DNA from 3 places in the Shewanella sp. KJ2020 genome. Region 1 is predicted to be linked to each of the others. Evidence: predicted binding sites of a transcription regulator. Region 1 holds the regulator's gene; each other region holds the start of a gene.

Region 1 (3,281 bases):
AGCATTTTGAGCTTAGCTAATAAGGCTGGATCGGCTGGATCTTGCTGCTCGCCCTGCTGGGTTTGCGCAAACATGGTATTGATGGCATCCACAGCCTGCAAAATAATATCCATCAGCTCGGCATTGACGCTTCTTTTCCCTGTACGTAACAGGTCAAACGTGTTCTCCGCTTCATGGCAAACATCGACCATAGGGGTCAAACTGAGAAAGCCTGCGCCGCCTTTAACGGTATGAAATCCCCTGAAAATGGCATTCAGCAAGTCAGTATCATCAGGATTATTTTCAAGGGCAACAAGTTGCTCCTGCAGCAGTTCTAAAATCTCGCCTGCTTCGATTAAAAAGTCCTGGAGTATCTCTTCATCTACATCAAAGGCCATCAAATTGACTCCCAGTTAGAAACCCAGACTCGATAGAAGATCGTCCACTTCGTCTTGACCCGTTACCACATCTTGACGAAGCTCAGCATTCATTATCGGGCCTTCTGCTTCAATATTATTTTTCTGAGTAATCTGACTCTCAATTACCGGCTGCTCACCAAATACCGTCAGCATAGACACCAGATTACTTTCAACTTCCATCACCAGATCGATCACGCGGCGGATCATTTGCCCCGTGAGATCCTGAAAATCCTGCGCCATCAGTATTTGATTAAGTAACTCACGTAACCGATTCGAGTCCTGTTCACTACGCGACATCAAATGCTGCACATCGTGGCAAAGCACTTTAAAATCCGCTAATGCGATATCCCGGCGCATTAACTTTTCCCAAGATGGCATAACCCTTTCAATATTAGCGGTTAATGCATTGGCCAATGGCAAGCATTCTTCGACCGCATCCATGGTTTTATTTGCCGCTTGCTCCGTCATATCGATGACGTAACTTAATCGTTGTTTGGCGTCAGGTATTGCAGTATTGGCTAATTCCACTAATCGATTATCGACTTGGAAGTCCATTAACGCACTGTGAAGTTGTCGGGTTAGTTTACCGACTTCATCAAAGAGTTCTCTCTGTAGCGGAGCTGCGAGTTCCCGAAATAAATCATCAGCCTGAGATTGCTCACCCGCACTTAATAATTCAACTAAATGCCGAGCTTGCTCGAGCGTGATGAGCCCTGATGTATATGACTTCATAGCTCATCCTTGCTCAAGCGAGTCGTTCGAATATTTTATCTAACTTCTCTTTCAACGTAGCTGCGGTAAAAGGTTTAACCACATAGCCATTAACTCCCGCCTGCGCGGCAGCAATAATTTGTTCACGCTTTGCTTCAGCCGTGACCATTAATACGGGTAAATGCTTTAGCGAATCGTCTGCGCGAATAGCCTTTAACAGGTCAATTCCCTGCATGCCGGGCATATTCCAATCTGTAACAACGAAATCAAAATCCCCCTTTTGCAACATGGGCAGGGCGGTTGAGCCGTCGTCTGCTTCTTGGGTGTTATTAAACCCCAAGTCTCGCAACAAGTTCTTGATGATACGTCTCATTGTTGAAAAGTCGTCAACAATAAGAATCTTCATATTCTTGTCCAAGGTTTCCTCCGGTGAGCTGACATTCTGTGCTCGATTAATAATTATACTTATGTCCAGTGCTTGAGCTTGCCTTTGAGTCGCAACATTGCCTGACTTAATATCTGGCTAACTCGCGATTCGCTTACTTCAAGAATGGCGCCAATCTCTTTTAAATTCAATGCTTCATCGTAGTACAGCGATAACACTAACGCATCTCTTTCTGGCAATAATTTTATTGCCTCAACTAGCGCAGAATGAAATTGGGTCTCGGCTAATGCCTCAAACGTACCATCGTCAGACCTATCGCTCGGAGTTAGTATATCCTGCGATACGCCTAAGTCTTCTATCCCTATGATTTTTCCGACAGAAACATCGTTAAGGATATGATGGTACTCATCGAGCGTCATATCAAGTTTTTCTGCAATTTCTGTGTCGCGCGCATCACGACCCAAAACTTGCTCTAACTCATCAATAGCTTGCGCGACCCTACGGTTGTTACGATGAACGGAACGAGGAACCCAATCGCCACGGCGGATCTCATCCAGCATGGCACCGCGGATCCGTATACCGGCGAAGGTTTCAAATTTTGCACCTTTGCCACCATCAAACTTGGATGATGCTTCGAGTAATCCCATCATCCCAGCTTGCAGTAGGTCATCAAGCTGTACAGAGGCTGGTAATCTGGCGAGCAAATGATGTGCAATTCTTTTAACCAACGGAGCATACTGTTCAACGATAGATGATTTATTGTCTAAACAAGTATACGCTGCGGCTTTACTCACTCGTTTTTTCCTCTTGAAAATCTGGTCGTTGCACTAAACGTTCAACGAAAAACTCCAAATGCCCACCAGGTTGCTGCGGAACGGGCCAGCTCATGATTTTATTTGCCAACCCTTGGTACGCAATTGCAGCCGGAGACTTAGGATAAGCCTCTACCACTAACTTTTGCTTACGCACTGATTTACGCAGATTTTCATCAAATGGAATTGTCGCAACAAGCTCGAGTGCGACATCTAAAAATCTGTCGGTCACTTTACTGAGTTTAGCAAATAATTCCATACCTTCGCGTAAACTACGCACCATGTTTGCAACAATTTTAAAGCGGAAAACGCCGTGTTCACGGCTGAGGATTTTGATCAACGCATAGGCGTCGGTTATAGAGGTAGGTTCATCACACACCACGACTAAAACGTCCTGCGAGGCGCGGGAAAAACTGAGCACCATATCTGAGATCCCCGCAGCGGTATCCACCACTAGAATATCAAACTGAGTGCGCATCTCACTGAAAGCGCGAATCAAGCCAGCATGTTGCGCAGGGCTAAGTTCGACCATCCCTTGAGTACCCGAGGTAGCCGGAACTATGCCTATGCCCTTAGGACCGCGGACAATAATATCGTCAAGCTCCGCATCACCCGATAATACATGGGAGAGGTTACGCTCGGCACGGATCCCCAACATGACGTCAACATTGGCTAAGCCAAGGTCAGCATCGAGCACTAAGACTCGCTTGCCCTTCTCGGCTAATGCCACCGCGGTATTAATAGAGACACTGGTTTTACCCACGCCGCCTTTACCGCCCGTGACCGCAATTACTTTCACTTTTTCGTTATAGGGTTGATTCATCATACGTAAACCACTTGCTTGATCCAGGGTCATAACTCTACTCAAATGCACAGGCCATATTATCTGACCACGCTGTGTCTTGTAATGATTGTTGTTCTGTACTATCTAATGCCGCCAGCGCCTGCTGCGCTAACATTAAGGTATCCGCGACT
Region 2 (3,281 bases), on a different contig from region 1:
ATGCGATAAAATCGGCACCTAATGCTAACGCCCAAGCCACCCGTGAAGGTACGATAAGCTTACCGGAGGCTATGACTTTAATACGTTTACGCAATCCTCGTTGGATCAAAATGTTAACCAGAATCGGTAGACTTTCCTTCAGCGGTAAACCAACATAATCCATCAGCGGTTGCGGCGCGGCTCCGGTGCCGCCATCGGCACTGTCTAAGGTAAAAAAGTCGGGGGCAGAATTCTCCCCACGGCGCTCGATTTCATCGCACAAATCTTCGAGCCATTGCACGTCGCCGAGTACGGCTTTGATGCCAGTCGGTTTACCTGTGACCTCCCGTACTCTGGCTATCATGTCCAGAATATCCCCTACATTTTTAAATTCGATGTGGCCATTGGGGCTGATAGAGTCCTGCCCTTGGGGAATGCCACGAATGTGGGCGATTTCTTCGGTCACTTTAAGGCCGGGTAATATGCCTCCTTTACCGGGTTTAGCCCCTTGGCTCATTTTAATTTCGAACATTTTGACTTCGGGATGTGCCGCTATGGTCTTCAGTTTTTCATCGTCTAAATGGCCGTGTTCGTTACGTACGCCGTATTTGGCCGTGCCAATTTGAAAGACCAGATCGCAGCCACCCTTCAGATGATAGGGGCTCAAGCCGCCTTCACCCGTGTTAAGCCAACAACCCGCCTGCGCCGCGCCATGGGAAAGGGCGGTGATTGCTGGGCGTGATAGTGCGCCAAAGCTCATCGCTGAAATATGGCAGATGGCCTGTGTGGTGTAGGGGTGGCGACAGTGGCTACCAATCGTGAGTGGGTGAATGGGCGTGATATCTTCATCTTGGGTAGGGAAGGCGGTATTCATAAACATAATAGTGCCGGCACTATCCAAGGGACGTGTCGAGCCAAAGGCGATGGTTCTATCTACATTTTTCGCTGCGCGGTACACCCAACTTCGTTCGGCGCGGTTAAATGGCAGTTCCTCCCTGTCCTGGGCGAAAAAGTATTGTCTAAAAAATTCACCTTGTTTTTCGAATAGATATCTAAAACGACCTATCACGGGATAGTTGTGTCTCACCGCTTGTTTCGTTTGCATCTTATCGGCAATGTACATGTACACAATGGCGAGTACACCGCATCCAATGAGGATCAAAAAGAGTCCAGAGAATAGATCTAGCCCCCACATAAACCAATTGAGTTCGTTCATCTTGTTATCCTTTATTCTTGGCCGTAGCGAGTCGAAATAAGGCTCGCAGGCTGTCCTTCATTGAGGGAGAGTAAAAATAGTTGGCTGTAATCATCTTCGCCTATCGCAGGGATTTCAGGGCCCCCAAGGGCTTTGATAATAAGGGGAACCGTATTGGAATGCCCAGCGATGAGAGTATTGCCTTTGACCGCATGCACTTGTTCGGTGATTTGCTGCACGTGTTCTGCTATCGCTTTGGTTGCTGGCACAACAGTGACAGGCAAATGGCGGGCTTGGGCTATTGGCGTTAGTGTTTGTTGTGTTCGTTGATATTGTGTCGCAATAAGTTGGGATATGGGGGTGCGATTGAGGGCACTAATGAGGGCGGTAGCGCGTATTTCCCCCGCGGGAGATAATGTCGGGTCCGCCGCTGGCGAGTCGGCTTTTTCGGCATGTCTGACTAAAATAATCAGCCTACTGTCTGCAATAGCTTGATTAATCGGGGTTAAACCAAGGCTGATAAATACCACCAGGCTGGCCAATAGCAGCGCAGGTGATATGGGAAAGCGCCTAAGGGTGCCAGCCAAGGCGTGAAAGTGGAAAAAGTGTAAACTGTGGTCTGCTACCATTGTGTTACATCCTTTTAGATAGGCTAATGCAATGGGTTAAGGGAGAATGATCTTATAATCCCTTTTCTACCATAGCGTTGCGGCATGATGGTACTGTAAATCTAAAAATTACTAAAGTTGGTTAATTTTTGGTCGATAATTAAGTCGACCCAAATTGAATGGATGACCATCATGGAAATCAACAAAGCCCCGCATATGCCGCACACACCTGCGTCACAAAGAAAGTATGCAGAAAATATGGCGGTAAAGGGGGATGAAGCAAGCGATTCAAAAAATGCAAAAGCCGTTGAAGCGACTTCCGCACAAACCGCACAGCAAACCAGTAAACAGCTGATGAACCAAGCGATTCTATCGGCGCAGCAGGATGTGAATATCAAGGCTGGCGATGAGTCTATGACCTTACTCTATCGCGCCGCAATCGAAGCGATCAACAAAGAATTAGCGCCGTCCATGGGCGATAACGCGATTCAAACCGCCTACGACAATGGTGTCGATACCTCCCCAGAGGCCACAGCCGACCGCATAGTGAGTTTTGCAACTCAGTTCTTTAGCATTCATCAACAGCAGAATTCGGGGATGGATTTTGATGAGCAGCTCGAGAGTTTTATGGGCATTATTGGTGGCGCTATCGATAACGGTTTTAAGGAAGCGAGGGATATTTTGTCGGGCCTTAAGGTATTGCAGGGAGACATTGCCGATGGCGTAGATAAAACCTACAGCCTAGTGCAAGAGGGTCTGCAAGCCTTTAGGGATAGCTTTAATAAAAAGCCAGATGAGACACAATCTACAGCATCTTAGCTCCGCCATTGCTCGGTTGGTAAACTTAAGCCCCTTTTGATAAGGGGTTTTTGTTATGCCGATAAAAGTCTATGCTAGAAACCTATTTAACGTTTCACTTGGGGACAAGTTATGTGGACTAGGGGACGAGTTATTGAACGTATTGATTGGAGTGATAAGTTATTTTCGCTGCGGATTGCCGCCGACCTTGCACCTTTTATTCCCGGCCAGTTTATCAAACTCAGTCAAGTGCGTGATGATAAACGCGTTGCCAGAGCCTACTCCCTCGTTAATTCCCCCGATAAAGCCTACGCCGAAGTGCTCGCGATTGCGGTAGAGGATGGGCAATTATCTCCGCAATTACAAAACCTTGTTATTGGCGATGAAATTGATATAACCCCAACTGCAACGGGTTTTATGACCTTAGATGAAATCCCCAAGGGTGAGTTACAAGGGCGGCATTTGTGGTTTTTAGCCACAGGTACTGCGGTGGGGCCGTTCTTATCTATGCTCGATACCGATGAACCTTGGCAACGCTTTGATAAAATCGTATTAGTGTATGGTGTGAGGGAGGCGAAGGATCTGGCCTACCTCGATAAACTGCGAGCCTATGAGCAACAATATCCCAATCAGTTTATTTTGTGTTTGAGCGTGACCCGTGAACCCTTTGAAGGGGCGTTGCAGTGCCGCATTCCCGATGG
Region 3 (3,281 bases), on a different contig from region 1:
CCGACGGACTTAAGAAGGAACTCTCGCAATTCATCGGCTACCTGTGGTAATAGGGCCTGAGGAAGTTGGCGGAGTTCATTGGGAGTATTGGCCTGGGCCAATACGGGAAACTGAGAAATGTCCAAACTCATAGCGAGATACTTCGTCTCTTATTATATTCTTCGCTCAATGATATAGCGGGCGAAGTCTGCAATTAACTGGCTATTGTATGGCAATTTAGCCAGCGCTGATAGTGCCTCTTGGATCAGTTGCGCTGCGGTGTCTTTAGCACCTTGTAGTCCAAGCAGTTGCGGAAAAGTACTCTTATTCGATTCTGCGTCCGAGCCCTGGGGCTTGCCGAGTTCTTCCGTGGTGGCAATGATATCCAGAATATCGTCTTGCACTTGGAAGGCAAGCCCTACTGCATGGGCAAATTCCATCATAGCCTGATATTCATCTTTTGGTGCATTGGCGGCAATCAAGGCTAACTCAACGGCGCAGCTGATCAGCGCACCCGTTTTCATATTGTGTAGTTGAGTTAAAGCATTAAGATCAATTTTTTTATCGGTTGAGGCTAAGTCTATCGCTTGGCCGCCACACATACCCCGATACCCCGATGCTTTTGCCAATGCCCGAACCATAGCGATATGCTGCTCACTGCTGATACCAGGAACCGCTTCGGTCACAATTTCAAAGGCTAAGGTTTGCAATGCATCGCCAGCAAGGATGGCGGTGGCTTCATCGAAGGCAATATGCACTGTGGGTTGACCGCGGCGAAGCGCATCATCATCCATGGCGGGTAAATCGTCATGGATTAAGGAATAGGCATGGATGCACTCAATGGCGGCGGCGCAGGCATCTAATTTTTCAAGCGTGACGCCGAACATCTGCCCAACACTGTAAACAAGAAATGGACGGATCCGTTTACCACCTAGGAGTGCGCCATGGGTCATGGCCGCCTTTAATTGGGGGGCGGTATCTTCGAGTGTACTAAAACGCTGTTTTAATTGGTTATCAACCCGTTGTTGATATGTTTGTATGGCATTGACTAACACGCTTATTCACCCTCAACGGCATAGGGAGACAGGGGCGCATTTTCATCTGGTTTCAGTAAAATGGCCACTTTTTGTTGGGCTTGTTCGAGCTTAGCTTGGCTATTACGCACGAGGTTAATGCCACGTTCAAATTGTTTTAACGCATCATCGAGTGAGACGTCCCCCTGTTCTAACTCGGCCACAATGCGCTCGAGTTCAGCTAGGGATTCTTCAAAACTGAGGTTTTCGGGTTTCTTCGCCACGTTAATAATTCCTTTGAAAGAGCGGACACAAGGTATATCAGGGCGGCGCAAGGGTCAAATTCAGACGGCGGATATTTGCTCAATAGCACGCTTTGTTGCTGAATTTTTTTCAGAAAATATAAATAGTCGCTAAACTTGCTTAGTGCTTGTCCGATAACTGACAATAGGATAACCACGTTTTAGATGATTTTTGCATAACTGATAAGGCTCACGTAAATACTAGCGTGTTATGTTGACGCAAATAACACGAGTGTAATTTTACTCATAGAGTCAGTATTATGTTGTTTATAGCCAATATTGAGGAGCCATTGTGGATTTAGCTACATTAATTGGTCTGGTCGGAAGCTTTGGTTTTATCCTTTGGGCGATGGTGACCAGCGGCGGTTTGATGATCTTCGTTGATGTGCCCTCGGTTTTGATCGTATTTGGTGGTTCTTTCTTCGTTGTGATGATGAAGTTCAATCTTAAACAGTTTTTAGGTGCGGTTAAGATCGCGACGAAAGCCTTTATGTTTAAGCTTGATAAGCCAGATGATCTTATCGAGCAATCAGTTACTATGGCCGATGCCGCCCGTAAAGGCGGTTTTCTCGCACTAGAAGAAGCGCAAATTACCAATAGTTTTATGCAAAAAGCCGTCGATATGCTGGTTGATGGCCATGACGGTGAAGTGGTGCGCGCCGCCCTCGAAAAAGACATCGCCTTAACGGAAGAACGTCATCGCATTGGTATTGCTATTTTTAGAGCTTTTGGCGACGTTGGCCCAGCGATGGGGATGATAGGTACACTCGTCGGCCTAGTGGCAATGCTATCGAATATGTCAGATCCTAAATCCATTGGCCCTTCGATGGCGGTGGCGCTGTTAACCACTTTATATGGTGCTGTGGTTGCCAACATGGTGTGTCTTCCTATCGCCGATAAACTCACCCTGCGTATGGGCGAAGAAATGCTCAACCGCAACTTGATCATGGATGCGGTATTGGCTATTCAAGATGGACAAAACCCACGGGTAATTGAAGGGTTCTTGAAAAATTACCTGGCTGAAAAACAGCGGAAAGTCGATACAACGGACGGAGAGTAGCCTATGGCTAAGTGCAATTGTCCACCGCCAGGGGCTCCACTCTGGTTGGCAACATTTGCCGACTTAATGTCGCTGTTAATGTGCTTTTTCGTGCTGCTGCTATCGTTTTCTGAAATGGATGTGATGAAGTTTAAGCAGATCGCAGGCTCGATGAAATATGCTTTCGGGGTGCAAAACAAGGTCGAAGTGAAAGATATTCCTAAGGGAACGTCGGTGATTGCACTGGAGTTTAGGCCCGGTCGTCCCGATCCCACTCCGATTGAAATTATCAACCAACAAACCAATGAAATGACCGAGCCTGTTTTGGATTACCAAGCGGGTGAGGACGAAAGCTCCGGTGGCGTACAGCAACAAAATGGTTCTCAAAGGGGAGGCGAAGCGAGTGCGACGGCTCAGGATACCGCCGACGCTGTCAAAGCCGAAGCCGCTGCGGCCCAGGATCAGATTAATCAGCAAGTGAAAAAAATGGCCCAGGAGCTTAATAAAGAGATCACCGATGGTGCGATTGAAATTGAGTCTTTAGGTCAACAGATTATTATCCGGATCCGCGAGAAAGGCTCATTTGCCTCGGGCTCTGGCTTCCTTCAGCCCAAATTTAAACCTGTAGTTCATGCTGTGGGTGAGTTATTAAAAGATGTGCCGGGGATCATTACCGTGTCTGGTTACACCGATGATATGCAGATAAGTGATGAGCTTTATAGCTCTAATTGGGATTTATCTAGTAAGCGTGCCGTTGCCGTTGCCAGTGTGTTATTAGAGGTGAAAGACTTTGATTCTAAACGGATGAAAGTGGTAGGTATGGCATCTAACAATCCCATAGTACCAAATAATTCAGCGGAAAATCGGGCCCGTAACCGCCGAGTGGAAATTGCTATAGAGCAAGGTAAGGCAAAGGAATCCGAAGAAATTCAAATCGATAAGACGCCT

Evidence for each region. Region 1 encodes FliA, which starts transcription of late flagellar genes. Its sites were predicted from a motif close to CTAAAGNTNNNNNNNNNNNNGCCGATA; they were not measured.
Region 2: the regulator FliA is predicted to act here: its motif matches at 1,915-1,941, upstream of MJO46_RS09480 (DUF5610 domain-containing protein).
Region 3: the regulator FliA is predicted to act here: its motif matches at 1,406-1,432, upstream of pomA (flagellar motor protein PomA).

The regions. Positions count from the first base shown of each region.
Region 1 is NZ_JAKUKD010000032.1:185,521-188,801, reverse strand. It holds gene MJO46_RS18790 (chemotaxis protein CheA) at 1-377, opposite strand, end outside; gene MJO46_RS18785 (protein phosphatase CheZ) at 393-1,130, opposite strand; gene cheY (chemotaxis response regulator CheY) at 1,144-1,527, opposite strand; gene MJO46_RS18775 (RNA polymerase sigma factor FliA) at 1,575-2,288, opposite strand; gene MJO46_RS18770 (MinD/ParA family protein) at 2,281-3,162, opposite strand; gene flhF (flagellar biosynthesis protein FlhF) at 3,167-3,281, opposite strand, start outside.
Region 2 is NZ_JAKUKD010000015.1:101,343-104,623, reverse strand. It holds gene MJO46_RS09490 (FMN-binding glutamate synthase family protein) at 1-1,195, opposite strand, end outside; gene MJO46_RS09485 (phosphoglycerate mutase family protein) at 1,207-1,803, opposite strand; gene MJO46_RS09480 (DUF5610 domain-containing protein) at 1,975-2,601, shown strand; gene MJO46_RS09475 (ferredoxin--NADP reductase) at 2,713-3,281, shown strand, end outside.
Region 3 is NZ_JAKUKD010000010.1:115,839-119,119, reverse strand. It holds gene dxs (1-deoxy-D-xylulose-5-phosphate synthase) at 1-131, opposite strand, end outside; gene ispA ((2E,6E)-farnesyl diphosphate synthase) at 153-1,034, opposite strand; gene xseB (exodeoxyribonuclease VII small subunit) at 1,037-1,276, opposite strand; gene pomA (flagellar motor protein PomA) at 1,587-2,354, shown strand; gene MJO46_RS06020 (flagellar motor protein MotB) at 2,358-3,281, shown strand, end outside.